3 regions of the Phyllobacterium sp. SL163 genome follow, and region 2 is predicted to be linked to each of the others. Evidence: predicted binding sites of a transcription regulator. Region 2 holds the regulator's gene; each other region holds the start of a gene.

Region 1 (10,232 bases), on a different contig from region 2:
CGGCTTCATTCCCTTTGTCGCCGATGGCTGGATGCCGGATTTTGCCGATGCGCTTACCTATTACACGCAGACCAAGATCATTTTCCGGCTGGTGAAACCATAATTTCGGACCGGATGAGCTCGATATCGAAATGAGGGCGGCTGCCGGGCGCGATGCGGACAAAATTGCCCTGCACACGAAATACCTTCTCGATCAGTCCGCTCCCGGCGAGCGCGTCCGGTTCGCCGTCGAAGAGCAACTGGCCCTTTTCCAATAGGGAAATGCGGTCGCTGATCGAGATCGCCTGGTTGATATCGTGAATGGCCATGATGATTGTTACGCCTCTTTCGCGGCTGAGGCGGTGCACCAGATTGAGCACTTCCACCTGAAAGCCGATATCGAGGAAGGATGTAGGCTCGTCCAGCAGCAGGATTTGGGCCTCCTGGGCAAGCGCCGCCGATATCCAGGCGCGCTGCCGCTCGCCCCCGGACAATTCATGCAGGCTCCGGTCCGCCAGATTGGCCAGCCCTGTGCTTTCCAATGCCCATTCTATCGCCCGTTCATCGTGACTGCTGTAGCTGCGAAACAGACCGACATGGGGATAGCGGCCCTGCCGCACAAGCTGTTCGACGGTCATCTCGTCCGGAGCTGACGGCTGCTGTGGCAAGAATGCTAGCTGTTTGGCCAAGGTGCGCCGTGACATTTCCCTGGCGGGCTTGCCGTTGATTTCCACCTGCCCCTCGTGGGGCGTGATCAAGCCGGCAATGGATTGAAGCGCGGTACTTTTGCCGGAGCCGTTGGGGCCGATGAGGGCCCGAATCTCTCCGGGCTTCAGATCAAGGTTGAAGCTATTCAATGCCTTGCGGCGACCATAGAAAACCGACAGTTGCGAGCAGGAAAGGGGCATTATGGTCCTCAAGGTATTTTGCGCAGGAGTGCGATCAACACAGGCACACCGAACAGGGCCGTGATCACCCCGATCGGAATCTCCTCGGCCTGCCCGAGCAGCCGGCCGAGGAGATCGCCCAGCGTGACGACGAATGCGCCAAGGGCAATGGTCAGCGGCAGCACAAGGGCAAAATGACGGCCCGCCAGAAAACGGGCGAGATGGGGAACGACAAGACCGACAAAGATGATGGGGCCAACGGCACCGACCGCACTTGCCGCAAGTGCGCACGACAACAGCAGGACGATTGAAAACTGTTTGCGATAGGAGAGGCCGAAGGAGCGCGCGACTGCTGGGTCGAACCGCAGCAGGTCTATGGAACGCCGCAGGGCCGGGAGCGCTGCAAGCCCGGCGATTGTGAAAGGCACAAGCAACAGGGCGTGGGTCCAGCTGCGCGCATAAAGGCTGCCGGACAGCCATTCCAGCAGGATTTCAATGCGCGCCGAGCCCCAGCCGGCAATCAACCCAATCGCGGCGGCATGCAACACGGCACCGATTGCAATGCCGCAAAGAGTAATCCGGAGCGGCCCCAGATCAAGCCGGAAGGCGAGGACGTAGATAAGGCCGCCCGCTGCCATGCCGCCCAGTGTGCCGATGGCGGGAAGCCATGCAAGGGGCAGCTCGGCGAGCGTGTTGGAGCCCGGCTCAGAGATGTAAACGGTGAAGACAAGGAAGACGGTGACGGCCAGGGTCGCGCCTTGTGAAATCCCCATGATGGACGGATCGGCGAGCGGATTGCGGGTGATGGTCTGCAGCAGGAGGCCAGCCAACGCAAAATGAATCCCGGCCAGCATACCGGTGACAATGCGCGGCAGCCGGATATCCAGAATGATCGATCTGGCTTCATCGGAGCCATGTCCGGTCAGGACGGCCGCTACATCTTTCGCCGGAATGTCGGCAACGCCCAGAAACACCGCGGCGATAAGGACGAGCACCATCATGGCCAGGAGAGCCAATACTGGTCCAAACAGGGAACGGCGGTGAACGGGAACGGACACGGTCATCGTCACTGTCCGCCTTTCAGCGAAAAGCGGCGTGTCTGGACCAGATAGATAAAGAAGGGGCCGCCGAGCAGCGCTGTGATAATACCCACCGGCAGCTCGCGCGGTAAAGCGACGCTGCGTGCGATGACGTCGGCAGTCACGACCATCAACGCACCGATGGCCGCCGTCAGCGCAATGGACCAGCCGATGTTATGCGGTTTGAGCAGCCGGGCGATGTGCGGCGAGACAAGGCCGACAAAGGCAACCGGCCCGGCGACCGGCGCGACACCTGCAACGGGAAGCACGGCGAACAGCAGCAGGACCGGTTTCCAGAAACGCATGTTCAGTCCCATGCCAATGGATGCATGTTCACTCAGAGCAAGCATGCCGATGATGCGGTGGCACGCAAAGGCGCCGGCCAGGCCGCCGAGCACCCACGGTGTCATGTATAGAAGGTGCGGCCACGATCTGCCTTGAAAACCACCGGACAGCCAGAAGAGCAGGGATGGCGCTTGCGGTCCGCTCAAGAGGAGCACATAGGTCGTTGCCGCGCCCAGGAAGAGGGAGATGCTGATGCCACCGAGTGCAAGATGCAGTGGTCGCCCCTCGCCGCCGCGCGATACCCAAAGGGTGACGGAAGCGGCGGCCAAACCGCCCGCCAGTCCGACAAAGGGATAATACACCGACGAAATCCATGGCAGGAATACGAAACAGAAGACGATGGGTGCCACCGCGCCCGACGCAACGCCGGTAATATCGGGACCAGCGAGCGGATTGCGGGTCAGCGCCTGCAGGAGATACCCCGAGACGGCGAGGCCGGCACCGGCAACCACGGCAGCAAGGCTGCGGGGCAGGCGCAGCGACCAGACAAGAATGGAATCGATCTTTCCATCCGGCGACAGGAGCACCGGCCATAGTTTGGACAATCCAAGCGGTTTGGCCCCGACGAGCAGGCCGGCAACAATCACCAAAAGGGTTGCCGCCACGATGAGTGTGGTCATGACCAATGACCGTCCCATGCCTGCTGCTTGCCGCCGTGCCAAGGAGATATCGCTACTGGATATCGGCAGGGATCAATTTTGCCGCCTCGGCTTTGACATCCACCTTTGGAAAGGTCTCCGGATACAGATAATGTGCTGCTTCACGCAAAACGATTTCGCGGGCTATCGGACCATTGGCTTCAACCCAATGATCACCGACATAGAAAACGCGGCCATTTTTGACCGCCGAAAGCTGCTGCCAGATCGGATTGTTCTCGTGGGGACGATCCGGACCGGAATCATAGACGAAAATGACCTCCGGGTCTTTTTCAAGCATGGTCTCAAGGCTCAACTCCACACCGAACGGTCCGCCTTGGCGCATTGGTCCGGCAATGTTGTCGCCGCCAAGCGCGGCAACGATCGAGGCCGTTGTATTCTCGGTGTGGAAGGACCATGGCGTATCTCCGGCCCACATGATCTGAAAGCGCGGATGCACGTCCTTCGGCGCTTTGGTGCTGTACTCGGCAAGGTGCTGCCGGAAAGCGGCATTGAGTTCCGTACCGCGTTCCGGCTTGCCCAGCACCTGTGCAAGCTGGGAAATCTCGCGATCGCTTTCGCTCAAAAGCTCCATATTATAGGCCACGTAGGGTGCGATCTTCTGCAATTGCTCGGCATTGCCAATCGTGTAGCGGCGCATGGCAATGATGATGTCAGGCTTTGTTTCCGACAGCAGTTCCAGATTGGGTTTGGCGCGCTGGCCGATCTGTTTGATCTGCTTTGTCAGGCCGAGGAGAAAATCGGGCTCGCGGCCGGCTGCCATATAGGTCGTTGCGACCGGTTTGACGCCAAGCGCAAATGCCACGTCGGTAGCAAAGTAGGAAATGGAGGCGATACGCTTGGGATTAGCGGGAACTTCAATGGTGGTTCCACGATCATCGACAATTGACAATGTTTTTGCATTGTCGGCCGACGCCGATGCTGCGGTTAGAAGGCCGAGCAAACCGATTGCACAAAGAGACTTGAGGCCCTTACCAAACATGATGGCATCTTTCCTGACTGCGTGGAACTGTACACCGCTTTAGCCAATAAACATGATATATTCAATCATATTATCTTGCGGTTTCCGCAATAAGATGCGTGAAAAACCCGTTCGCCGGCGGGTAAGGAACTTATCCAATTTGCGGATAAGCCTTTTGGCAGGAACAACAAACGATCGTTTTCCGATCACCAGCGATTTTATGCAGCTGGCTTCCGATCATTGGGCTTCAGACATGACAATGCCCCACGGCAAGTTCTGCAATAAAGCTGCTGTGATCGTTGCATCCTGTGAACTTACGGGTTGTAAAAACTGGCGCGATTTCATCCGGCTGTCATCCGGGATTTATAAAGGAGGGGGGAAGCTAACCAAGTTGGGGGTATGAAATGCGTAAACTTTTCCTTGCGGCGTCGTCGGTGGCACTCTTGTCCGGAGCGGCCCAAGCGACAACGATCTATCCGCTGGACCGGGCCACAGTCCTCGCAGGCTCGCCATTCGATTTCAAGGTTGAATTCAGCAAGGTCGTGAAGCCGGAAGACGTGAAAGTCACGATCAACGGTGAGAGCTACGACGCCGTTTTCGGCAAGGCCGCCCAATTCGTCGCCGAGGAGAAGGGCGCCGAAGACAAGGTGCTTGGATCCGCGCTCATCCTGCGCGACATCAAGCTTGCGAAGCCCGGCCAGTACAAGGTCGAGGTGTCGGCTGGCGACGAGAAGAAATCGGTCGGCTGGGATGTATACACAACATCAGACACGCCCAAGGCCAAGAACATCATTTTCCTTTTGGGTGATGGCCTTTCCGTTGCGCATCGCACCGGTGCCCGCCTCATGTCCAAGGGTATGACCGAGGGGAAGGCCAATGGCCGCCTTGCCATGGACGACATCCCGCCCGTCGCCTTTATCGGCACCTCCTCGACCTCGGCCATCGCCACTGATAGCGCCAACACCATGTCGGCTTATATGACCGGCCACAAGTCCGCGGTAAATGCGCTTGGCGTCTATGCTGACCGCACGCCAGCCAGCCAGGACGACCCCAAGGTCGAAACGATCGGTGAGGCTCTGCGCCGCACCGGCAAGAAGTCGCTCGGCATCGTGACGACATCCGAAGTCCAGGACGCGACACCTGCCGCGCTCGTTTCGCATACGCGCAAGCGCGCCGACAAGGCTGACATCGTCGGCATGATGTACAACGTCAAGCCGGACGTGCTGCTCGGTGGTGGCTCGGCCTACTTCCTGGCCAAGGACGTGCCCGGTTCGAAGCGCAAGGATGACAAGGACTATATCGCGCTCTTCAAGGAGGCCGGTTACGCCCTCGCCACCGACAAGAATGAACTGGCCGCCGCGTCCGGCTCGAACCAGGGCAAGCTGCTCGGCCTCTTCCACACCGGCAACCTCGACGTCACGCTCGATCGCGAATTCCTCAAAAAGGGAACCGTCGACAAGTTTCCCAACCAGCCGGGCCTGGTCGATATGACCAAGGTGGCGCTCGACAGGCTGTCGAAGAATCCGGATGGCTTCTTCCTGATGGTGGAGGCTGCGTCCATCGACAAGATGAGCCATCCGCTCGATTGGGATCGCGCTTTGGTCGATACGATCGAATTCGACAAAGCCATCGCGGCTGCACGCGAATTCCAGACGAAGAATCCGGATACGCTGATCGTCGTCACCGGTGACCATACGCATGGCGTTTCGATCATTGGCACCGTCGATGACGATAAGCCGGGCACGGAAATGCGCGACAAGGTCGGCACCTACGCCGCGGCAGGCTTCCCGAACTACGAAGACAAGGACGGCGACGGCTATCCGGACCGCGTCGATGTTTCCCGTCGTCTGTTCATCGCAGCCAACAACGGCCCTGACCATTACGAGACCTTCCGTCCGAAGCTCGATGGTCCTTTCGTTCCGGCGATCCAGAACGAGAAGAAGGAATACGTCGCCAACGAAGCTTACAAGGACGTGCCGGGTGCCGTCTTTGTCCAGGGCAACATCCCGCGCGATGAGGATAGCGGTGTTCACGCGGTGGACGATGTCGTGCTTCAGGCCGTTGGCCCGGGTGCGGAAGGCTTCCGTGGTTACATGGAACAGAGCGACGTCTACCGCGTCCTGGCTGACGCTTTCGCGCTCGGTGCGTCAAAGATGTAAATCTGTCCGGCGGACCAACAGGACAGGCGGCCGAAAGCCGCCTGTCTTCCCGCTTAAGGAGATTGCGATGACGGAGAAGAAGACCTTTGCTATTGGTCGTCGGGCGCTGCTCACGGCCGCTGCGGTCTTGCCTTTCATAGGCATTGCCGCAAGCGCAAGCGCAGCCGAGAAACTGGGGTTCGGCGAGCTCTACAAAAGCTTTGGTCCGCTCGGTCTCGAATTTTCCGACAAGGTGAAGCAACTGAGCGGCCAGGAGATTGCCATCAGCGGCTTCATGGCGCCGCCCCTCAAGGCGGAGGCGGCATTTTTCGTCCTGACGGAAATCCCGATGTCGCTCTGCCCGTTCTGTTCCTCAGACGCCGACTGGCCGGACAATATCATGGTCGTCTATCTCTCGGCCAAGCAGACCTTCGTGCAGTTCAATGCGCCGATCATCGCGCGTGGGGTGCTGGAGTTCGGTTCCTGGACCGATCCGGAAACCGGCTTCATCAGCCAGTTGCGTCTTCGGAACGCGGCCTTCAGGACCGTCTGACACCATGCTCGCACTCGACGTTTCCGATCTCCAAATGCATTTTCCGGGCCTGGCTGCGCCGGTCCTTGCCATCGAGCGATTTCATCTGCCGGCCGGTGGCCAGCTGGCGATCACGGGTGCTTCCGGCTCGGGAAAAAGCACATTCGTCAACGCGATCACCGGCCTGGAAAACGTCACGCACGGCAAAATTTCTTGGAACGGCATGGACATCACCCGTCTTTCCTCCGGCCGGCGCGATGCTTTTCGCGCACGCAACATCGGCCTTGTCATGCAGGATTTCCATCTTTTCCCCGGGCTTTCCGCCTTCGATAACGTGGTGCTCCCGGTCAGGCTTGCGCGTCGGTTGACCGTCGAGGAGCGGGAGCGTGCGCTGGCGCTGCTTTCAGCCACCGGGATCGACCGTGTCAGTCAGAGGGTCGAGACATTGTCGCGTGGTGAGATGCAGCGTGTCGCCGTCGCCCGCGCGTTGTTGCAGCGTCCCGGCGTCATCGTCGCTGACGAGCCGACGGCCAGTCTTGACCGCCATGCGGGCAACGAGGTTGCCGAGCTTCTGCTGCGGCTTTCCGCAGAGCAGGGCACGACACTGGTGGTGGTCACGCATGATGCGTTTCTTGCGGAGCGTCTTGGCCGCCGCATCTGCCTGGCGAGCGGGCGTGTCGAAGAGGACAATGAAGAGAGTGCCGCGCAATGATGAAGTTCATTTTTGCCGACCTGCGGCGATTCTGGAGCGGCGCGCTGGCCGTTGTGGTGCTCATTGCATTGTCCGTCGCCTTAAGCGTGACCGTGACGCTGCAGGAGCGGGCTGTCCGGCTCGGCAGTGCGCGTGCGGCCGAGAAATTCGATCTGCTGGTCGGAGCAGCCGGCAGCGAAACCCAGCTTGCGCTTTCGGCCGTATTCCTGCAGCCGGCGCCGCTGCCGCTGATGGAGGGCGCCGTTCTCGGCCGCCTCGCCAACGATCCGCGCGTCGAACTGGCGGCGCCTGTCGGCTTTGGCGATTCGGCTGACGGGTTTCCGATCGTCGGCACCACGACCCGCCTGATTTCGGCGCTGTCCCCGAACCTTGCGCAAGGGGCACATTTCGCGCGCCTCGGCGAGGCGGTGGTTGGCTCCGACGTGGCGCTGTCGCCGGGCGCGCTGATCAAGCCGATGCACGGCACAGCGGAAACGGGCGGTGAAACCCATACGGCGATTGTCTACAAGGTGACTGGCCGCATGGCGCCGACGGGAACCGCTTGGGACCGCGCCATCCTGGTGCCGATCCGGGCCGTATGGCAGCTTCACGGCATGCATGGTGAGGAACATCATGACGGTGAAAGCGGGGAAACCGAGTTGCACGGTCCCGGGCCGAAAGATCACAGCCATGAGCACGAGCATGGCCATGTCGATGCGGATGCGCCCCTGGACGAGCGTTTCGATGCGCAATCCCCTGGCGTTCCCGCCATTCTCGTCAAGCCGAAGACGGTTGCCGACGCTTACCGCCTGCGGCAGGAATACCGCACAGGCGCGACGCTCGGCGTCTTCCCGGCGGAAGTGCTGACGCGGCTCTACGCGACCTTGGGGGACGCCCGCAGCCTGCTTCTGGCAATTGCTCTGGGCACGCAGGCGATCGTCATTGCCGCCATCGTGCTGGTGACGGTCATGCATGTCGGATCAAGGTGGCGGCAGATCGGCGCCTTGCGTGCGCTCGGCACTCCGGTTCGCTCGATCATCGCGCTCGTGTGGGGAGAGCTTTTCCTGCTGTTCGTCGCCGGCATCGTATCGGGAATAGCCCTCGGCTACGCCGCGGCATCGGCGATCTCGGCGTGGCTGACCGCATCGACGGCCGTCCGGCTGCCGGTTGATTTCGCGCCGGACGATCTGTGGCTGGTGATCGGTTTTCTCGCTGTTGCGGCGGTTGTTTCCATTGTTCCCGCGTTTGCCGCTTTGCGTTCCAGCCCGGCTGCCGCTTTGCGTGCGTAGCCGCTACCGGCAATACTGACGCCATGTTTACGTGACGAGATCGCTTGGCTTCTTCAAAAGCCGGCTCAGCAACAGCGTGGAAATCGGGAAACACCCCTTTTTCATGCGTGATCACGGCGTCCTGCAAAGATCCAAAGAAAGTGACCTTCAAATCATGCAGCACTGACGGCAAGCTGATAACGCCAAACCTGCGACGGTCATTGAAACCGTGAGTCCTCAAGCTGCCAGGGTTACCGCTCCTCGCGGCCTGCTGCAGCAGGCCAAGACGTAACCCTCGGCTTTTTCGTCGTCGGATAATCCGCCCAGATCGTCCATTTCGACCGCTCCCTGGGTCATCTTGACCTTACAGTTTCCGCAGACGCCTTGCTGACAGGAACTGTCGATCCAGACGCCTGTGTTCAACGCCGCTTCAAGCAAGGTCTCGCCGGCCGCGCATGTGCCATGTTTCCCCGACAGTGAGAAATAGACTTCACCGCCGAGACCATCCGCTTCTTCGATAATGATTTTCTCGCCGAAGCTTTCTTCGTACTGAGCCGCGATGGCTGTTTCGCGGGCCATCGCTCGGGCGGCCTTCATGAAGCCCTCTGGACCGCACATGAATATTTCCCGCTCCGCAAGATCGGGCACGAGTGACCGCATCAATGCCGCTCCCATCTGGCCCTTGTGGCCACCAAAACTTTCCTCCTCGCTGTCGTCGCCCACGACCAGATGCACTTTGACGCTCGGGAACCGCTTGGCGATGAACTCCAATTGGTCCCGAAAGATGATATCTTTCGGCGTTCGCGAGAAATAGACGAACACGACATCGGTCTGATCAACGACATCGGTTATGTATTGCAGCATCGAGATGACGGGCGTAACGCCCGAACCGCCGGATAGAAAGAGCGGTTTGTGCGATGGAATATCAAGATAGTTGAAACGGCCGCCGATATCTGCGATTTCCACCCCCATTCCAGGGTGCATGTTGTCATTCAACCAGTTCGACACCAGGCCGCCTGGCACGCGTTTGACCGTGATCTGAATATTGTGTGGGCGGGTCGGGGTCGAACAAATCGAGTAGGCGCGTGGGCAGAGCTTCCCATCGATTTCGAACTTGAAGGTGACATACTGACCCGGCTTGAAATCAAAGCAGCGGCTCTGGCTATCCTCGAATACGAAGGTCTTGCTGTTGTGCGTCTCCTTCACCACGGCCTTGCACACGAGTGTCGCGGGGCCACCACGGTAGCATGGCTGCTGGTTGGCAGCGGATAGGGAATAACGAAAGGGTGGGTTCATGAACATCGCGCACCTCCAAACAGGTGCGACATTGATATCAAGTTTGGCGATCCGAATTCACCTAGTAAAAATCCGTTTTCAATCGATAATTCCGATCATCGGTGATCGATGACCTCCTTTAGAAGCTTGAGCGCCCAAACCACAACAGGGTCCCGCCTTCGCCGCATGTGGACCGCTGAGAAGACAGGTTGCAGGATCGTCGGCGCATCCTGGACAATCCGTATTGTCGAAAGTTTGGACTGTGCGCCCGCAAATGCAAACCTTGGTAGATAGAGCGTGCCTCCGTACCGACCCAAGAGCTCGATCGCAAGGTCGTCACTCCCGATCACCATGCTCGGAAACGCGAATTCGGGAAGCAGTTCGTCCAGAGCCCGTTCGAACGCGCTTGTGTAAGCCACCT
Region 2 (10,232 bases):
CTATCCTCAAACGAGTGTTACAGAATCGGGCGTGATTGGTTGCGCCGGGTTGTATCGAGCTATTTCCAGAAGGCGGGAATGGTTTCTTCCAGCCGCGGGCCAATGCGCAGGGGAGAAATCCTTTCGGCAAGTCCGGTGCGGTCGGAAATATCCACACCGACACCGCAGATCGTCGCCTTGCCGCTGGCGGCTTCAAACCGGCCTTTCGGCACTTTCGACAGAAAGCGGTTCAGCGGTTCTTCCTTGTCCATGCCGAGCGATGAATCGTAATCGCCGCACATGCCGGCATCGGACATATAGGCCGTTCCGCCATTGAGGATCTGCGCATCGGCGGTCGGCACGTGGGTGTGCGTGCCGACGACGAGGCTGGCGCGGCCGTCGACGAAATGGCCAAAACACTGCTTTTCGCTGGTGGCTTCCGCATGGAAGTCGAACACAACGGCATCGGCCTGTTCGCCGAGCGGACAGGCGGCGAGAATCTCCTCGCCGATGGTGAAGGGGTCATGCAGATCCGGATGCATGAAGACGCGGCCCATGATGTTGGACACAAGCACGCGCGCGCCGTTCTTGGCGAGAAACACACCGGAGCCCTTGCCGGCCGTGCCGAGCGGGAAATTCGCCGGGCGCAGGAACCGCTGTTCGCGTGAGGCGAAAACCAGCGCTTCCCGCTGGTCCCAGACGTGATTGCCTGTCGTGACCACGTCGGCCCCGGCATTGATCGTGTCGTGAAAGATTTCCTCGGTGATGCCGAAGCCGCCCGCCGCGTTCTCGCCGTTGACGATGACGAAATCGAGCTTCAGGTCGGATATCAGTCCCGGCAATTGCTCATAGACCGCCGTCCGGCCAGAACGCCCCACCATATCCCCAAGAAACAGTAATCTCACGCGCACATCCTGAAAGAGAGCCCGGTCCTTGCCCGGGCCTGAAATGATCGATTTATCTGTCTAGCCGAAGCGGCGCAACCCGCTTTCCGTCAGGATCGCCTCCAGCGGCACATCATGCGGCTCATCGGGTACGGTTTCAACCTGCTGGCAGTCAAACGCCACGCCGATCAGGCGCGGGTTCACGCCCTTGATCTGCAGATGCGCGATGGCCCGGTCATAGTAGCCCGCCCCATAGCCGATGCGGTGCCCCCTGACGTCGAAAGCCGCCAGCGGCACCAGCATGAAGGATGGATCAAGCACCGCTGCGTCGTGCGGCGGCCCCGCCGTGCCGAAGCCCGTATCGATCATTGGCGCGCCGCGCACCAGTTCACGGAAAAGGATGGTCTGCTTGTCGATGATAGCGGGCAGGCAAAGCCGGGCGCCGCGCTCGCGCAGGCCGAACAACAGCGGGCGCAGATCCACCTCCGAGCGGATCGGCCAGAAGCCCGAAACAATGGTGCCCGCATCGACGGCAAGCGCCGCCAGACCGAAATCCGCAATGCGCATCGAGGCTTCGATGCGGAATTCCGTCGTCAGCGCATCGCGGCGGCCAAGGGCCTCCAGGCGCAGTTTCTTCTTCAGCTCTTTGATGGGGGAGTGGTGCTGCACGGGCTTGATTTCATGGGGCGCCGGCACGCGAACCGGCTCGGGATGAAACAAAAGTGGCGTCCACACAACCGATGGAGAAGTCGATCCCGGGAACCTACAAAGTAGGTGGGTGCCGTGTGAAGAAGCCCACGGGCCTCCTCAGGGACAGCTCCCTAAGGGATCATTAAGGCCCCGGGGAATATGTCTCTCCTGTCGAGAAGCGCAGAGCGCCGATCCGAATATAGGACGGATGCAGGCATTGCACCAGTGCGCGGCAAACGATTTTCCCTCCCCGCACAATCTTTGTCGCATAATCATTGTGGAGGTGTGGGACACCCCCCCTCTGGGCTGCCGGACAGAGGGGGTGAAAGACCTCCATCACAAAAAATCACATCAACTTATCCACGTTCTCCCATCCGCGCTTATCCTTCTCGTGTCCTTTCCGGCGGGAATGCTTCCGGAAACCTTCGAAAGTCGGGAAAGGATCGGCGCTTCGGCTTCACAGGGAGGAAAACCTGTGCGGCCGGGGAGGTTTGGCTCAATGGATGCGCATTGGGCAAAGCTCTCAAAAACGCCGGGGCGGGTGGTCCCCAGGATCGCAAGCATAGCATACCAGAACACCCAAGACCCGCGTTCCAGGGACCGCCCGTCTTTCCCACCTTTCAACAGCCAGACGCGACAGCGGGCGTGGCAACGGGAAAACCATATCGCCGCATTCCCGGACGGCTCTTGCCCTCCTCCGGCACGCCCCTTAATCTTTGTCGATCACGAAAGGGAATGCGATGCGGTTTGAAGGTACAGCGGCCTATGTGGCCGACAAGGATCTGATGGTGGCGGTCAATGCGGCGATTGCGCTTGAACGGCCACTGCTGGTCAAGGGCGAACCCGGCACCGGCAAGACCGAGCTTGCCCGGCAGATTGCGGCGGCGCTCGATCTGGAACTGGTCGAATGGAACGTCAAATCCACCACCAAGGCGCAGCAGGGCCTCTACGAATATGATGCCGTCAGCCGCCTGCGCGATTCACAGCTTGGCGATGCCAAGTTCAACGACATCGCCAATTACATCAAGCCCGGAAAGCTGTGGCATGCCTTCACCACCGACAGGAAAGTCGTGCTGCTGATCGACGAGATCGACAAGGCGGATATCGAGTTCCCGAACGATCTCCTGCAGGAACTCGACCGCAACGAATTTCACGTCTACGAAACCGGTGAAACGATCCGCGCCATACACCGGCCCATCGTCATCATCACCTCCAACAACGAGAAGGAACTGCCCGATGCCTTTCTGCGCCGCTGCTTCTTCCACTATATCCGCTTCCCGGATGTCGAGACGCTGACCCGGATCGTCGAGGTGCACTATCCCGGCATCAAGCAGAACCTCGTGCGCGCCGCCCTCACCCAGTTCTACGAGATCCGCGATGTGCCCGGCCTGAAGAAGAAGCCGTCGACATCCGAAGCGCTGGACTGGATCCGCCTGCTGGTCGCCGACGACATCGCCCCGGAAGATTTGCGGGCCGACCCGAAGAACGCCTTGCCGAAACTGCACGGCGCCCTGCTGAAGAACGAGCAGGACGTGCATCTGTTCGAGCGGCTGGCCTTCATGGCGAGGAGGCAGGGATGACGCTCGCCATCCGCCCCATCGAGAGAACCGGCATCGTTCATCGCTTGCAATAAAAGGGTCCCACAATGTTCCTCCCCTTCTTCCTCGAGCTCAAGGCGGCCAAGATTCCCGTATCGCTGCGGGAATATCTGACGTTGCTTGAGGGGCTGGATGCGGGGCTGGTGACCTATGATGTGGAAGGGTTCTACTATCTCGCCCGTTCCGCCCTGGTGAAGGACGAGCGCCATCTCGACCGCTTCGATCAGGTCTTCGGCCACGTGTTCAAGGGGCTGGAACTGCTCGGCGGCGAGAGCGGCATCGACATTGCCAATCTGCCCGAGGAATGGTTGCGCCGGCTGGCCGAAAAACACCTCACCGAAGAAGAGAAAAAGCTGATCGAGGCACTGGGCGGTTTCGACAAGCTGATGGAAATCCTGCGCCAGCGGCTTGAGGAGCAGAAGGGCCGGCATCAGGGCGGCTCGAAATGGATCGGCACGGCCGGAACCTCACCCTTCGGTGCCTATGGCTACAATCCGGAAGGCGTGCGCATCGGCCAGGACGAAAGCCGCAACCGCCGTGCGGTCAAGGTGTGGGACAAGCGCGAATTCAGGAATTTCGACGACAGCGTCGAGCTGGGCACCCGCAACATCAAGGTTGCCCTCAAACGGCTGCGCCGCTGGGTGCGCGAAGGCGCCGATGACGAGCTCGACCTGTCGGGCACCATCAGGTCAACCGCCGAACACGGCTATCTCGATGTCCAGACGCGGCCCGAACGGCGCAATCATGTCAAGCTGCTGATGTTCTTCGATGTGGGCGGCTCCATGGACGAACATATCCGGATCGCAGAAGAACTGTTCTCCGCCGTCCGCTCCGAATTCAAGCACATGGAATATTTCTACTTCCACAATTGCCTCTACGAGGGCGTGTGGAAGGACAACCGCCGCCGCCACGCGGAAAAAATCCCGACGCTCGATCTCATCCATAAATACGGACCGGACTACAAGGTCATCTTCGTCGGGGATGCCGCCATGGCGCCCTACGAGGTTTCCCATGCGGGCGGATCAGTCGAACACTGGAACCAGGAGGCCGGGGCGGTCTGGCTCGGCCGGGTGCTCGACCACTGGAAGAACGCCGCCTGGCTCAATCCGTCAAAGGAACAGTACTGGGACTACACCGCCTCGACGGCGATGATCCGCAAGATTTTCGCGCATCGCATGTATCCCATGACCCTGGCGGGCATCGAAGGAGCGACGCGCGAACTCTCGCGCAGGCACTGATTACCCGAACGAGTACCCAGCACCGCGCACGGTGCGGATCGGATCGATCGAGCGGCCGATATTGATGGCCTTGCGCAGCCGCCCCACATGCACGTCGACGGTACGGTCGTCCACATAGATGTCAGCGCCCCAGACATTGTCCAGGAGCTGACCGCGCGAGAACACCCGGCCGGGAGACTGCATCAGGAATTCCAGCAGGCGGAATTCGGTCGGCCCGAGCTTCAGCTCGCGTTCCTTGCGGAACACGCGGTGCTGCTCGCGGTCGAGCTTCAGGTCGCCGAAGCTGAGCACATGCGACAGCAGGCTCGGATTGACCCGGCGCAGCATGGCCTTGATGCGGGCAAGCAGTTCCGGGGTGGAGAACGGCTTGACCATGTAGTCATCGGCGCCGGTGGCAAGGCCGCGCACCCGCTCGCTCTCTTCGCCGCGCGCCGTCAGCATGATGATCGGCAGGATTTCCGTCTCGCGCCGTGCCCGCAGGCGGCGGCAGAGTTCGATGCCGGAAAGGCCCGGCAGCATCCAGTCGAGAATGAGCAGATCCGGCACTTTTTCACGCAGCGCAATTTCCGCCTCGTCACCGCGTGCGATTGTCTCGACGACATAGCCTTCGGCTTCAAGATTGTACCGGAGAAGGACGCTGAGCGCTTCCTCGTCTTCGACAACAGTGATTTTGGGAGCGATCGCCATTGCTGGAATCCTGATTCTGTTTAAGGCTGTCTGGCTTCATCGACGATGATGCTGTGGGTCTGGTCTTCCTTGGGCCGTTCGGCCGGAAGCTGGGCACCCGTCACGATGTAGTAGACCGTTTCAGCAATGTTCGTCGCATGGTCTCCGATGCGCTCGATGTTCTTGGCGCAGAAGAGAAGGTGCGTGCAGGCAGAGATGTTGCGCGGGTCTTCCATCATGTAGGTCAGGAGTTCGCGGAACAGCGAGGTATACAGCGCATCGATTTCGTCATCGCGCTCGCGCACGATGTTGACCTGCTGCACGGAGCGTGTCGCATAGGCGTCGAGCACGTCCTTGAGCTGCGTCAGGGCGAGTTCCGCGATGGTCTGCAGGCCGCGATAGACCGACAGTGTCTGGCGTGTATCGGTGACGGCGACAACCCGCTTGGCGATGTTCTTGCCGAGGTCGCCGACCCGTTCGAGGTCGGAGGAAATGCGGATGGCGCCGATGATCTCACGCAGATCGATCGCCATGGGCTGGCGCTTGCCGATGATGGTGATGGCCTTTTCGTCGATCTCGCGCTGTCCGGCATCGAGGATGAGATCATCCGAAATGACGCGCTGGGCCAGCGCGTTGTCGGAGTTCACCATGGCGGTGACGGCCTGTTCGACCATGCGTTCGGCATGGCCGCCCATTTCGGCGATCTTGTGCGTCAGGAACTTCAGTTCGTCGTCATAGGAACGGACGGTATGCTGCGACTCGGTCATATTCTTATCCCTGTTTCCCGTGATTAGCCGAAGCGTCCGGTGATGTAGTCCTGCGTGCGCTTTTCCGTCGGATTGGTGAACATCATTTCCGTATCGCCCACCTCGACGAGATTTCCGAGATGGAACATGGCGGTGCGCTGCGAAACGCGGGCCGCCTGCTGCATCGAATGGGTGACGATGACGATGGTGTAGTTCTGGCGCAGTTCGTCGATCAGCTCCTCGACCTTTGCCGTGGCAATCGGATCGAGCGCCGAGCATGGTTCGTCCATCAGGATGACTTCCGGGCTGACGGCAATGGCGCGGGCGATGCACAGGCGCTGCTGCTGGCCGCCGGAAAGGCCGGTGCCGGCTTCATGCAGGCGGTCCTTTACCTCGTCGAACAGGCTGGCGCGGCGCAGGCTCTTCTCGACGATTTCCTCCAGCTCGTGCCGGTTCTTGGCAAGACCATGGATGCGCGGGCCATAGGCCACGTTCTCGAAAATGGACTTCGGGAACGGATTGGGCTTCTGGAAAACCATGCCGACCCGGGCGCGCAGCTCGACCACGTCGATTTTCGGATTGTAGATATCCTCATCATCGAGCGTGATCTTGCCGCCGATCTTGCAGCCTTCGATCGTGTCGTTCATGCGGTTCAGCGAGCGCAGGAAGGTCGACTTGCCGCAACCGGACGGGCCGATCAGCGCCGTCACCATCTTCTCAGGCACATCGAGGCTGACACCGAACAGGGCCTGCTTTTCACCGTAGTGAACGGTGACATCCTTGCCCTGCATTTTGATCGTATTGACCTGTGCACTCATTTTGTCGTTTACCGCTTTTTCGAGAGATCGTTCTGTCATGAGATTCATTGTTCGCTCCCGTTTTACCTACCAGCGCCGCTCGAAGCGGCGACGCAGAATGATGGCCCCGATATTCATGACTGCAAGAAACAGAAGCAGCACGATGATAGCGCCGGATGTGCGCTCGACAAAGGCCCGCTCCGCTTCGTTCGCCCACATGTAGATCTGCACCGGCAGGGCGGTTGACGGATCAAGCGGCGTGACCGGATAGTTGGCAACGAAGGCCACCATGCCGATGAGCAGCAGCGGTGCTGTTTCACCCAGCGCGTGGGCAAGGCCGATGATCGTGCCAGTCAGGATGCCGGGGGCGGCCAGCGGCAGCACATGGTGAAACACCATCTGTGTCTTCGAGGCACCGATGCCCAGTGCCGCCGAGCGGATGGATGGCGGCACGGCGCGCAAGGCCGCACGGGTGGCGATGATGATCGTCGGCAGCGTCATCAGCGTCAGCACCAGGCCGCCGACCAGCGATGCGGAGCGCGGCAGGCCGAAGAAATTGATGAACACGGCCAGCCCGAGCAGACCGAAGACGATGGACGGAACCGCGGCGAGATTGTTGATGTTGACCTCGATGATGTCTGTCAGGCGGCTCTTCTTGGCGTATTCTTCCAGATAGATCGATGCGGCCACGCCGATGGGCAGGGAAAGGCACAGAACGATCAGCATCATGTAGAGCGAGCCGATGAGGGCCACACCGAGACCCGACGTTTCCGGACGGCTCGATGCGCCGAAGGTGAACAGGCCGCTGTTGAAGCGCTGCGCCATGGCGCCTTCCTTGGCCAGCGTGTTCATCCAGGCAACCTGACGGTCCGATACCTTGCGGTTGGCCTGATCGACACTCAGGTCGATCTGGCCCTTGAAGGCCGAGTCGATGTCGCCGCCGGTCAGCACCCAGAGGGTCTGCGTCGTGCCGATCAGTGCCGGATTTCCTGAAACCAGTTCCCGCAGCTGGCTGCGCGAGCCGTCGGAGACAAGCTTGCTCAGTTCGCGGATCGCCGGCTTGTCGTCAAGGCTGACGCCCAGCTTTTCGGCAAGGGCATTGCGCACCAGGATCGGATAGTTCGCGGTGAGCAGAACGGTCGGGTCGGTCGCACGCTTGTTCGCGGGGTCGATCACCTTCTCGTCGAGCTTGACCGAGAGGCTGACCTCCGTCTGCCAGAACGCCGTGTAGCCGTTGGAAATCACCGAGTAGAGCAGCGCAACCAGGAAGAACAGGCCGATGGCAATCGCGGTGATGCCGTAAATCTTGAACCGGCGCTCGGCGGCATAGCGGCGCTTCAGACCGATGTCGCGCCGGACGACCTTTGCCGGAGCAACTGCCGCAGGATTGAGTGTTGTGTCGGTCATTCGTACTGCTCCCGGTACTTACGCACGATGTATAGCGCGAAAATGTTCATCGCCAGCGTGATGAAGAAAAGGGTGAGGCCAAGGGCGAATGCCACCAGCGTCTGCGGTGAATTGAATTCGAGATCGCCTGTCAGCTGGTTGACGATCTTGACGGTGATGGTCGTCATGGCGTCGAACGGATTGATGTTGAGATTCGCCGCAACACCGGCTGCCAGAACCACGATCATCGTTTCACCGATGGCACGCGATGCGGTGAGCAGCAGTGCGCCGACGATGCCGGGCAATGCGGCAGGCAGCACGACGCGGCGGATCGTCTCCGAACGGGTCGATCCAAGCCCGAGCGATCCGTCACGCAGCGACCCCGGAACGGCGGTAATGATGTCGTCCGACAGGGAGGAAACGAAAGGGATCAGCATCACGCCCATCACGATACCGGCGGTCAGCACGCTCTGCGCCATGATGAAGGGATAGCCGCCCGAGATGGCAGCACTGATATCGCGCAGGAACGGTCCGACGGTGACAAGGGCAAAGAAGCCGTAGACGATCGTCGGGATGCCCGCCAGCACTTCAAGCAGCGGCTTGACGACAGAGCGCACGCTGCGGCTGGCATATTCGGCCATGTAGATGGCGGCGAACAAGCCGACCGGCACGGCGAACAGCATGGCGACCAGCGCGATATAGAGCGTGCCGGCAAGCAGCGGAATGAGACCGAACTGACCCTGCGCACCATTGCCGCCGGCTGCGGAGAAGCGCGGATCCCATACGGTGCCGAAGAAGAAGCTCGACGGGGTTACGGACTGGAAGAAGGTGATGGTCTGGAACAGCATCGACAGAACGATGCCCACCGTCGTCAGGATGGCGATGGTCGAGGCCGCGAGCAGTCCCCAGAGGATGATCCGCTCGACATTGTTGCGGGCCCGCGTGCGGACATTGACGCCGGACAGACCGAAGATCGCACCGGCAACTGCAAGGACAATGGCCACCACCGCGCCGATATTATGCGCGCGCGCCGTGCTCTTGTTCCATTGCACGGCAACGGGGATCATGAAGTCCTGGCCTTCCGTCGCCAGGGCCACGCCCTTGCTCGACAGCAGCGGCCGCAATTCGGAGAACGTGGTTGGAAGGTTCGCCCGCTCCTGGTCCGTCAGCTTGTCGAGACCCCGCGCGATGCCGCCGACCATGCCAAGCTCGAGGCTCTGGCTAGCAATGACGCTTTCGCTGTTGTGCACCGGCAGGCTGTTGATGGCCTGGCGCTCGATATAGAAGCTCGACCCGATGGCCCAGACCAGGATGAAGATAATTGCTGGCAATACGGAAACCAGAAAAACCCACCAGCCGTGATAGTGCGGCAGAGAATGGGCTTTGACACTTCTGTCATCTTTGCTGATGGCACGCTGGCGTCCAAGAAAGAACCCGACAAGACCAATCGCAACGACAATCACTAAAACCAACAAGGTGGACATCAACGCTTCCCCGATCTGTCCTGCAACGAGAGCATAGGCCCCGAGAAATATCCGGCGCGGACAGGGTTCTGTCCGCGCCGGTTATCGGCTTACTTGCCAGCCATGGTCTTGCCGGCGGCGAATGCGGAGCGCTGAGCTTCACGCTCTGCATCCGGTGCAGCAACCAGGCCGTATTCGACCAGCGGGCTATCCGGACCGACCATCTGGTCAGCAAGGAAGAAGTCCACATATTCCTTCAGGCCGGGGATGACGCCGAGATGCGCCTTCTTGACGTAGAAGAACAGCGGGCGCGAAACCGGATACTTGCCGGTGGCAATGGTTTCCGTGCTTGGCTTGATGCCGTTGACGGTTGCAACCTTCAGCTTGTCCGCATTGTTTTCGTAGAAGGCCAGACCGAAGACGCCAACGCCTGTTTTGTTGGCATCGATGCGAGCCAGTGTTTCCGGATAGTCGCCGTCGATGTCGATAGCCTTGCCATCCTTGCGGACAGCGATACAGGCAGCAGCAGCGGCCTTTTCGTCAAGACCGGCAGCCTTGATCGCATCGGCTGCACCGGTGGCCTTGCAACCGCCAGTCATCAGCTTCTCTTCGAAAACTTCACGTGTGCCGTGCTTTTCGCCAGGAATGTAGGCGGCGATGTCCCAATCGGGCAGCTTCGGGTTAACCTGGTTCCACTTGGTGTTCGGGTTGGCAACCAGCTTGCCGTCGACAACGACCTGCGCAGCAAGAGCGGTATAGACGTCCTTTGGCTCCAGCGCCCAATC
Region 3 (10,232 bases), on a different contig from region 2:
CTGCGCCAGCTGAAGAACTGGCCCGCCGGATCGAAGCGAGCGGCGGCAGGGCTTTGACCGCCAAGGCCGACGTCAGCGATGCGCAGGCCGTTGCGCGCATGTTCGATGCGGCCGAGGCGGCCTTCGGCGGTGTCGATGTGCTCGTCAACAATGCCGGTATTCTCAAGACGCTTCCGCTCGCCGAAACCAGCGATGCGGAGTTTGACCGCCATTTCGCCATCAACGTCAAGGGAACGTTCAATACCCTGCGCGAAGCCGCCAGGCGGTTGAATGATGGCGGCCGGATCGTCAATTTCTCCAGCACCACCCTCGCGCTGAACATGCCGGGTTATGCCGTTTACAACGGCACCAAGGCTGCCGTCGAAGCGTTCACCCGCGTCTTTGCCAAGGAACTGCGCGGCCGCAGCATCACCGTCAATGCCGTGGCTCCCGGACCCGTCGCCACCGACCTGTTCCTGAATGGCAAGAGCGATGAGCTTGTCGCGCAGTTTGCCAAGATGCCGCCGCTCGAGCGGCTGGGCCAGCCGGATGACATCGCCAGCATTGTTGCCTTTCTTGCCGGCCCCGATGCCGGCTGGATCAATGGGCAGATCCTGCGCGCCAATGGCGGCGTCGCCTGACCGGTATCTCCTGCCAACAACCGTCACGAAACAAGACGGACCATGATCATGAACAAGCAAATTATCGTCGTCACCGGCGTTGCCGGCCAGGTCCGCCCCGGTCGATCCGGTAGGCATCCTTTCGCCGCGGCCCGGCCAGACACCACGCGGATGTTGCCAGACGGCCCCAGCTTGCCCGAACCGCCGATCTTTGGCCTGTCCAGTGCGAAATTGGGCTATGTTCGGCGCAATCTAGCTTGTATGGGTTGGAGCCGGGCCAACCGTGCCTGGACGGAGCGGGAATTCATAAAAACCGAAGGGCGGACGTGCATCACGAAGTTTCCTTAATTGCCACTGTGGCTGTCAGTTTTGTTTTTGCGGCCGTGTGCGGTTATCTCGCGGATCGTCTGCGTCTGCCGCCGCTGGTCGGTTATCTCGTCGCCGGAATTTTGATGGGGCCCATTACACCGGGCTTCATCGCCGACGCTGCGCTTGCATCGCAGCTTGCCGAGATGGGTGTCATCCTTCTGATGTTCGGTGTCGGCCTGCATTTCTCCGCCTCCGAATTGCTGGCTGTCCGCGGTATCGCCGTGCCCGGTGCGGTTGCACAGATCGTGTTGGCGACCGCGCTTGGTGTCGGCCTCGCCTCGCTGTGGGGATGGGGGATCGGTGCCGGGCTGGTTTTGGGTCTGAGCCTTTCGGTTGCCAGCACGGTCGTGCTTCTGAAGGCGCTGGAAGAGCGCAATCTCGTCAACTCCGCCAATGGGCGCGTCGCCGTCGGCTGGCTCATCGTGGAAGATCTGGCGATGGTGCTGGCGCTGGTGCTCCTGCCGGCCCTCGCAGAAATTCTGGGTGCGCATGCCGGCGGTGCGGCCGGACAGGCCGCTGCGGGCGGAATGCCGCTGGTGCTGACCATTGCGATCACCCTGCTCAAGGTCGGGGCCTTCGCCGTCATGGCGATCTTCCTGGGCCCGAAGGTCGTGCCGTGGCTGCTGACCCTGGTGGCGCGGACGGGATCGCAGGAGTTGTTCACCCTCTCGGTTCTTGCCATTGCGCTCGGTATTGCGTTCGGAGCGACGGAGATCTTTGGCGTGTCCTTCGCGCTGGGCGCGTTCTTTGCTGGCGTCGTGATGAGTGAGTCGAATCTCAGTCACAGGGCCGCGGCGGACTCGCTGCCGCTGCAGAATGCATTCTCGGTGCTGTTTTTCATTTCCGTGGGCATGCTGTTCGACCCGTCGATCCTGCTGCGCGAACCCATGGCTGTGCTGGGTGCGCTCGCGCTGATTATTTTCGGCAAATCGCTGATTGCCTTCTGCATCGTGCTTTTGCTGCGTTTCCCCGTGGGCATGGGCCTGACGGTTGCGGCCAGCCTGGCGCAGATCGGTGAATTCTCCTTCATTCTCGCCGGTCTCGGTGTGACGCTCGGCCTGCTGCCACGGGAAGGCCAGGACATTATCCTGGCCGGCGCAATCCTCTCGATCACCATCAATCCGCTGGTGTTTCTGGCCGCCGAGGGCGTGGAGAACAGCATCCACCGCCGGTGGCCGGTGTTTTTTGCCGGCTACGGCAAACGGCGGGAGGAAGCGCTGGCGCGTGAACTCGGCGATATCCGGGCGATCAACGAGGAGCGCAACCGGCAGCACCAGCTCAAGATGCAGCAGCTGATCGACACTTTCCCGTTGTTTGCGCAAGTGGATGAGCACGCACAGGAGGAACTCCTGCTGCTGTTCAAACCCAAATCCGCATCCCCCGGCGAACGGATCATCCGGATCGGCGATCGCGGCGATGGGATGTATTTCATTGCGTCGGGCGCGGTGGAGGTCCAGCTCGACAGCGAACCGGTGCGGCTTGAGCCCGGAGCATTCTTTGGGGAAATGGCGCTGCTGAGCGGCGGACGGCGCACGGCGGATGTCGTCGCCATCGATTTCTGCGAGTTTCTTGTGCTTGATCGCCGTGATTTCAACGTCTTCATGTCGCGGCATCCGACCCTGCGGGCGGCGGTCAGCAACATGGCGCGGGAAAGGGCGGAAATGAACACCTTGCGGCGCAATCCGGACCGGACCTCCGGCGCTGCCTGAGCAGGGTTTCCGTTGGGGTTATTGCTTCATCAGGCCGGCGCGCCAGGCCAGGGCGACCGCCTGGGTGCGGTCGGTCAGGTCCAGCTTTGACATGATGCTTCCCAGATGAGCCTTCACTGTCTTTTCAGTGATGTTGAGCTGGGCGGCGATCCTTGCATTGCTGCCGCCTTCGGCCAGGCAGCGCAGAACTTCAAGCTCGCGGGCCGTGAGGTCCTCGAACTGGCGCGGCTGCGGGTTGCGGATCGAATTGAGAAGGCGCTGCGCCACGAGGGGGTGCAGTGTCGGCGTCCCCTTGCTGGCCGCATGAATCGCATTCATCAAATGTTCGCCGCGCATGGATTTCAGCAGGAACGAATGGGCCCCCGCCTCGATAGCCTTGAAAGCCAGCCGGTCGTCGTCACTGGATGTCAAAATCATGATGTGGGTTTCGGGGCTCGCCTTGCGGATGAGGCCGATCATGGCTTCCGCAGCGTCGCCCATTCCCGGCATCATCAGATCCAGCAGGAGAACGTCGGGGCGGTGTTCGCGCACCATCAAGATGGCGGTCTCGCCGTTTTCGGCCTCCGCAAGGACGGTGAAACCGGGATCGATGCGCAGCAGCCCGCGAATACCTTCGCGTACCACGGCATGATCATCGGCAATGACTATTGTTGTGCTCATGATTGCCCCGCCACGGGTAGCTTGAACGACACATCGATGGATGTGCCGGTTGATTCCGATTGGATTGTTATAATGCCGCCCGGCAATGTGTTCGCACGCCAGCGCATGTTCGACAATCCCATGCCAAAGGGAGCCTTGCCGATATCGAAACCCTGGCCGTCATCGGCAATGCTCCAGTGCCAGCGGGCACCGGGCTTGCAGTCGATGCGAATGGTGCGGCACTGCGCATGGCGCAGGGCGTTTGCCACGGCTTCGTGGGTGATCATGAGCAATTCCTGGGCTATTTCCGGGACGCCGTCAAAAGTGGAGCGGGCGCCTTCAGGCCAATTGATCGACCATTGTACGCCTGACCCCGCCAGCAGATCGCGGACACTGCGCAGCAATGTTTCATACAGGCCGTAATCGGCAATCGCGGGCAGGTTGAAGCCGGAAACCACGTTTTCCAGGTCCTGCTGCAAATGATCGGCCAGACGCCGGGCCGATTCCACCGTCGGCAGCAGCGGCGCGTGCCCCTGCGCCTCATATTCCAGTTCGGTGAGCTTCAGACCAAGCACAAAACTGCGCTGCTTGGCGGTGTCATGCAGGTCGCGCGCGATGCGGTTGCGTTCCACCGATATGGCCAGCGCCTTCTGCGTATCAAAGCTCTTGGATATTGCATCCGCCATGCTGTTGAAGCGTTGCATCAGGCGCCCGAATTCGTCTCTTGAACCGTCCTTGATGCGGGCCCGCAGATCGCCTGCGGCCCATTGGTCCGCGGCGTTTGTCGCCCGCTTGATTCGCCGGAACAGCCGCCAGACAAACAGGGCTGCAACACTCGCCCCCATCGAATTGATCAGAATGAACGTGCGGATATAGTCATAAACGGTGGCATCGAGCACTTCGTCGTAAAGCTCCCATTGCGACCAGTAATGAAGCCCGATCAATGCCTGGGTGTTGTTGGCCAGCGGCAGTGCTACCCGCTTGACCATGGCCCAGTCGTCATTGTCCCTTTGAATGAAATTCGGCTGTTCGGCATGCACCGCCGCGCTCAGCGCCTTGCCGAGCAGGGGTGTCGCGTCCGGCTGGGTGGCACATACCACGCCGTTATCATCAATGATCCGGACCTGCATCCGGCCGCTATGAAAAAACGAAAACATGATGCCGAAATCGGATACCCGCGTGACACCGGATCGCACCACATTCCAGAATATCTTGCTGGCCAGAACGGTGCAGGCTTCCTTGTCGCGCGGATCGGTGCCTGACGCCAGAGCGGTCAGCTGTTGTTGATCGAGGCCATTGAAGAAGCCCCGGATGCTGCTCTCGTAGCGGCCGGAGGAAAACTGGCTCATGAGGATACTGACGAGGAAAAGCGCGCCGAAGCCGACGATCATGAACATCAGCACCAGTTTGACGAACAGACCACGCAAACGAAGAGCATGCAAAAAACTCACGTTTTCATTCCTCGCCGGTTATTTAAGCCGACGTCTCACTGGCCGGTTCCTTGTTCCATACCACTCGGCGGAGCGAATGCCACCCTTGCTCTTGTAGCGGGGCTTCGGCGTTGTGCGTTGACTCTCAGGCAATCGATAGGACGGATGGGTGCGCATTGACGCTGATTCCGTCTGATTGGCGGATTCATCCTGTCGCGCGGCTGTCCCTTTTCTCCATCCGCCTGCAAAATTCAACAGGATCATCACTCTGTCGCGCAAAGCGTTCCAGAAATCAGACGAGAGAAGGGGTATCAGCACGAGGCCAAGCAGAAGCGACAGGGCAAAATATTCAATGGAAAGCAACTGTATCTGATAACGCATGATCATGCGGCCGTCGCTGATGCGTGGCCAGGAACATCGGGTTCAACCTGCGGTGCGAGCCACGTCTGGTTTGGTCTGAACATAGCTGTCTCTTCCAGTTATCACGCTTTCGTGAAGCGTTGGGCCGGAAAGTACCCCTGTTCCATTGTTGGTGCATCGGGCGAAGGTCAGGCTCGTACGTACGACTAAAGTCGTAGATGGTTAACCCGCCATGCGCGAAGAACACGCATGGCGGGCATTGTCGGGGAAATGGCTGGCGCAGATGCTATCAGGCGCCGCCGAGACCCAAGGCAGCGCGCAGCTCTGCCTTCGCAGGCTCGTATTCGGCCTTGAAGTCATCATGCTTCATGATTGTCGCGGCAATGACGCTGCCGGAAATGCGGCCCATTTCCACGTCGGAACGGTAGTGAATGCCGCCGACGATGCGGTTATTGCCGTATTCCCAGGCACGGGCCATGATTTCCGCTTTCTTTTCCGGGACCATGTTGGACAGAACAATGCCCATCAGCGTGCCAACGGTTGTGTGACCGGACGGCCAGGCACCGGAATTGGAAGGCTTGACGGCAGGCTTGACGAGTTCGCTCAGCTGATGCGGGCGCGGGCGCTTGAAGACGTCCTTTGCCGGATCAACGACAGCGCCTTCGGTTTCAACAACCCGGTCGAAAAAGGCAGCAAGCTTCGGCAGTTTGTCCTTGTTGAAATCCGGACCCAGAACGTCGGCGAAACGCCAGACATTTTCTTCGGCATCGGCCTGGGCGCGGGCAACCATCTCCGGTGTCCGCGTCACTTGCAAGGTAAGAACTTCGCCGATTTCTGCCTTGGTCTGTGCCGAATCATTGGCGGGAGGCGGAGGCAAAATGGTCAGGAGGTCGATTTCCTTACTATCGCTGAAAGGCTTGACCTCGCCGGCATAGGCGGCGGTAAGGCCGACAAAAGCAAACGCTGTCAGCAGACTGAGCAATCTACGCATAAAATGGTCCTCGTTAGGGTGATGGTCGCCATGCGATCATGCGCCCGTTGGATGTCACGTTTGTGACACAATGGGACCATTGAAGGCGTTGTTGCACGGCAAAGGTCGGGATGAAGCCGAGGTGGCAAGAAGACGCACGGCCACGCAGCGTCTTTCCGTTGTGCCGCCTGCCTGTGAAATATATTGAGGGCGGGGAGCTGCCAGATCGGACGCCATGTTTCAATCCATCCACACCATCATGCAACATCCCGCATGGCCCGGCCGGACGGCCTGGGTATTTGCGCTGAGAACGAATGTCGCGGCGCTCTTTGCCCTCACGGCAGCCTTTGCGTTGAACCTGCAGCAGCCGCAATGGGCAATGATGACTGTCTTTATCGTGTCGCAACCGATTGCCGGCATGGTCATCAGCAAGGGATTGTTTCGTCTGGCCGGAACACTGATCGGGGCTTTGGCGGCGATGGCCATCACCGCCGCGACAGGTGATATGCGCTGGCTGTTTGTGGCATCGATAGCCCTTTGGGTGGCATTGTGCACCTACGCGGCCTCGATGTTGCGGAACCCGGAATCCTACGGTGCGGCTCTTGCGGGCTATACCGCCGTCATTATCGCACTCCCGGCGTTTGGCCATCCGCATCTCCTGGCCGAATTTGCCTATGCGCGCTGCACCGAGATTATGCTCGGCATCGTCTGTGCCGGTGTGGCCAGCCGCTTTTTTCGACCGCAGCTTGCGCGGACGGCGCTGGTGGAAGGCCTGGAAAACTGCATCGCCGATCTGGCGCGCTATACCAGCGATGCGATTGCCGGACGCGATGCCGGGCACCTGAAGGCCGCGCACAGGAAGCTGATCGCGGACACGCAGGCGCTTGCCGCCATGCGGGCTCACGCCCGGCTGGAAGCCCCCAGCCTTGTCACGCATGGCCGCCATTCCCGCCATACAGTGGGGCATCTCATGTCATGCCTGTCGATTGTGAACATCCTCGTCGCGCATCGGGCCTCGTCCGACGGGACATGGAGCAGCCTGCGTGACAAACTCGGGGTATTGCTGGATGACATGGCGCGCGACTTCAAGGTTGACGCCGTTGAGCCGTGGCTTGGCAGGGTTGATATCATCGCAGCCGAAATAGCGGAGCTGAAAGGCAGGCCGTGGGGCGATGACAGCATCGGCATGATGGCCCGTTTGACGCTGCTGGGTGAGTTTCTCGACGGGCTCAAGGCGACGTTGAACGGTCTTTCGGCGCTGCGCAGCCGCTCGCAATATATGGCTGGCAGCAGGAAGCCGCCGGCATTGCCGGTCTACCGCGATCACAGCACGGCGCTGGTGAATGCGGTTCGCGCTGTTGCCGCGACAACTCTGATGACGGCCTACTGGATGGAAAGCCGGCATGCGGATGCGGCAGCGGCGGCGATTATCGTCGCAGTGGTGTGCAGCCTGTTCGCGTCGATGCCCAACCCGCTGCAGACGAGCTGGGGATTTTTCAAGGGCACGTTGTACGCCGTTCCGTTTGCCTTTGTTTTGGGACAGTTGATCCTGCCGTCTTTCCCCGGTCTGTTCTGGTTTGCCCTTTTCATCGTTCCCATCCTCGTACCGGCGGCGCTGCTGATGGTAGATCCGCGCCATGTCGGGCCGGCAACCGCTTTCGCCATCAATTTCATCGTCTTCCTCAAACCGCATGAGGCGATGGTGTTTGAACCGCATGTTTTCATGGAAACCTCACTGTCGGTTCTGGTCGGCATCCTCATCGGACTTCTCGTCTTCATTGTTGTTCTGCCGAAGCGGCCGCAGGTGACGGTGAACCGGATGATGGGCGCGTTGCGAACGGATATTGTCCGCCTCTGTCTGCGTGACCGGGTTCCGAGCCCGTCCGCATTCAACAGCCTTGCCTATGACCGCATCAACCAGTTGATGCCGATTCTCAGGACCATGCGGGAGGCGGGGGAAACCCTGCTGGACGACGCCCTGTCATCGGTCACCCTCGGGGCGGAAATCATCCGGTTGCGGCGGCTGTTGTCATGGGGGCGACTGGAGAACGATATTGCCGATCGCGTTTCGGAAAACCTCGCGCAATTGGCGAAAATGATAAGTCTGCAGACGCAGGATACCGGAGCCGTCGCAGGCTATGTCGCATCCGCCCGGTCAATGGCAGCGGGCATTCCCGGGATGTCGGCGCGGCCCCTGGCGCTGCAGGCCGCGGCGTCGCTGCGGCTGATCGCCGTCATGATCGAGGACCATCCCTCTCTGGTCCTCGGCGCCCGCGCCCGGTCGGGCGCGGATAAAAAGGGCGCCTTCCGCTTCGGTATTCTTTGATATCCGGATGGATGAACGCCGTTTTCCATCTTGGGCAATAGCTTCACTTTCACTATTCCCCTATCATGATTTCAATGGCTTATGATTCTACGAACTATTCCCTGAAAGACCTGCTTCGCCCGGTTGTCGCCGCCGAAGACGCTTTGGCGCGGCTGGACGAACGGGTGGCCCGCAAGGGCGATTTCGGTGCGCTGGGCAGCCGCCAGTCCAAAGACGGCTTGTTGCGCGAAAACGAAGGCTGGATTGCCCGGTCGCATTTCATGGAAGCCTGCAACGCGCTGTGGCTGGCGGGCGAACTTGTTCATGTGGAGGACCTTGTCCTGCATGACGCCCGCATGGATATCAGGACGCCAACCCATGAATTGACCCGGGCGCACGCAATTCTGCGAACCCGGCGTCAGATCGCCTCCAGTCCGGCGCAATGGGCACTGAGCCCGAAGGGCATTGCCAGCCTGCGCGGGCGCTGGGGTAGCGATGCGCTTCTCGCGCCGATTATCAGCGAACCGGTGCGCGGGTTCGACATCGAGGCTGCCTCCGAGCCGGGGTCAGAAGCGGAAAGTGCTTTCGAGGAAGAACTGGCAAGGCTGGATGCGCTGCTCGACCGTTCGGAACGCCTGCTGAAGCAGCCCAAGGAAACGCGTGACACTGCACCGGCCAGAGCGGAAGCAATCTCTCCCGGTCATCTGACGCCGGATGGAGATTCTCTGATTTACGATCCGGACTGGGATGAAGACGGCAGGATGGAGGAATGGTTCGTGGTCATGGATCGCACCCGCGATCTGCCGCCGATGCTGGCTGCGGCTCTGCTCTGGGATGCGTGGGAGGAAATCGAACCATTGCAGCACCAGCATTGGCTTGGCCCCATGCTGGTGGCCTCCATGTTGCGTGAGCGCATGAAGACGCGGGCGCATCTGGCGGTCCTCAATGCGGGGTTGCGCGCGATACCACGCGATCGCCGCCGCGCCCGTGACCGCAACACGCGGCTCACCGCCTTTCTGGAAGCTGCGCAATCATCGGCCATTGCCAGTCTGAAGGAGATCGACCGGTTGAGCCTCGCCCGCGTCCAGATGGAACGCAAGCTGAAGGACCGCCGCTCGACCTCCAGCCTGCCCGGCATGATCGATCTCATTCTGTCGCGGCCGATGGTTTCAACGGCGCTGATTGCCAAGGAGCTGAAAGTGACGCCGCGGGGCGCGCTCAATCTCATTGCCGAATTGGGCGTGCGGGAGATGACCGGGCGGGGCCGCTATCGTGCCTGGGGTATCGTCTGACGACCTGTGAAGGGGGCTGGCAGGCTCGCTTCCGGGCAGGCGGAAATTTTTGTCTTAATACTTGACTCAATTATTCATCTTTTAATATGGTCCCGGCGGCCCCGCATGATCATCCGCAATGGATGGACAGCGGACGCGCAATGCCAGGAGAATACCCATGTCTGCCATGCCGACCGTTCTGAGCAGCTCCGCTACGGTTAAACTTCAGGCGCCGCAGGACATGCTGGACAAGCTCTGCAACGTCTTTTCCGAGCATGCGCGCGTCGAAAGGGATGACGCGGAGGGGCGCATCGAGACGCCCTATGGCAAGGCGCATCTGACAATTGCCGGCGATATCTTGTCTCTCGATGTCGAGGCCGATGATGAAACATCGCTGGCCTATGTCCGCATGGTGCTGGCTGACAGCCTTCTGGGCTTCGCCGGCGCGGAGAAGCCGCAACTGTCATGGGTGGGCGATGGTCTGGCCGGCACCGAACTGCCTTACTTTCGCGAAATGCGGGTGGTGAGTGCCCGCGATCTCACGCCCCATATGCGGCGCATCCGCTTGCGCGGTGCTAAT

What was found. The regulator PhoB, encoded in region 2, activates phosphate uptake and scavenging genes when phosphate is short. The targets are predictions, from matches to a motif close to TGTCATNNANCTGTCAT.
Region 1: the regulator PhoB is predicted to act here: its motif matches at 4,247-4,263, upstream of ACP7B1_RS13945 (alkaline phosphatase).
Region 3: the regulator PhoB is predicted to act here: its motif matches at 6,149-6,165, upstream of ACP7B1_RS21425 (acid phosphatase).

Annotation. Positions count from the first base shown of each region.
Region 1 covers NZ_JAFCVE010000005.1:363,826-374,057, reverse strand. Annotated here, with positions in the region: gene ACP7B1_RS13970 (class I SAM-dependent methyltransferase) at 1-103, shown strand, start outside; gene ACP7B1_RS13965 (ABC transporter ATP-binding protein) at 78-887, opposite strand; gene ACP7B1_RS13960 (FecCD family ABC transporter permease) at 896-1,867, opposite strand; gene ACP7B1_RS13955 (FecCD family ABC transporter permease) at 1,933-2,910, opposite strand; gene ACP7B1_RS13950 (ABC transporter substrate-binding protein) at 2,963-3,928, opposite strand; gene ACP7B1_RS13945 (alkaline phosphatase) at 4,312-6,066, shown strand; gene ACP7B1_RS13940 (hypothetical protein) at 6,134-6,598, shown strand; gene ACP7B1_RS13935 (ABC transporter ATP-binding protein) at 6,603-7,289, shown strand; gene ACP7B1_RS13930 (ABC transporter permease) at 7,286-8,557, shown strand; gene ACP7B1_RS13925 (2Fe-2S iron-sulfur cluster-binding protein) at 8,774-9,838, opposite strand; gene ACP7B1_RS13920 (LysR family transcriptional regulator) at 9,928-10,232, opposite strand, start outside.
Region 2 covers NZ_JAFCVE010000001.1:514,991-525,222, reverse strand. Annotated here, with positions in the region: gene ACP7B1_RS02630 (TIGR00282 family metallophosphoesterase) at 60-884, opposite strand; gene ACP7B1_RS02625 (5-formyltetrahydrofolate cyclo-ligase) at 945-1,559, opposite strand; RNA gene ssrS (6S RNA) at 1,587-1,743, opposite strand; gene ACP7B1_RS02615 (AAA family ATPase) at 2,294-3,133, shown strand; gene ACP7B1_RS02610 (VWA domain-containing protein) at 3,199-4,389, shown strand; gene phoB (phosphate regulon transcriptional regulator PhoB) at 4,390-5,076, opposite strand; gene phoU (phosphate signaling complex protein PhoU) at 5,097-5,822, opposite strand; gene pstB (phosphate ABC transporter ATP-binding protein PstB) at 5,846-6,619, opposite strand; gene pstA (phosphate ABC transporter permease PstA) at 6,686-8,005, opposite strand; gene pstC (phosphate ABC transporter permease subunit PstC) at 8,002-9,468, opposite strand; gene ACP7B1_RS02580 (substrate-binding domain-containing protein) at 9,558-10,232, opposite strand, start outside.
Region 3 covers NZ_JAFCVE010000010.1:97,031-107,262, forward strand. Annotated here, with positions in the region: gene ACP7B1_RS21400 (SDR family oxidoreductase) at 1-620, shown strand, start outside; gene ACP7B1_RS21405 (cation:proton antiporter) at 926-2,677, shown strand; gene ACP7B1_RS21410 (response regulator transcription factor) at 2,696-3,337, opposite strand; gene ACP7B1_RS21415 (HAMP domain-containing protein) at 3,334-4,767, opposite strand; gene ACP7B1_RS21420 (hypothetical protein) at 4,786-5,133, opposite strand; gene ACP7B1_RS21425 (acid phosphatase) at 5,396-6,097, opposite strand; gene ACP7B1_RS21430 (FUSC family protein) at 6,312-8,402, shown strand; gene ACP7B1_RS21435 (RHE_PE00001 family protein) at 8,477-9,673, shown strand; gene ACP7B1_RS21440 (siderophore-interacting protein) at 9,831-10,232, shown strand, end outside.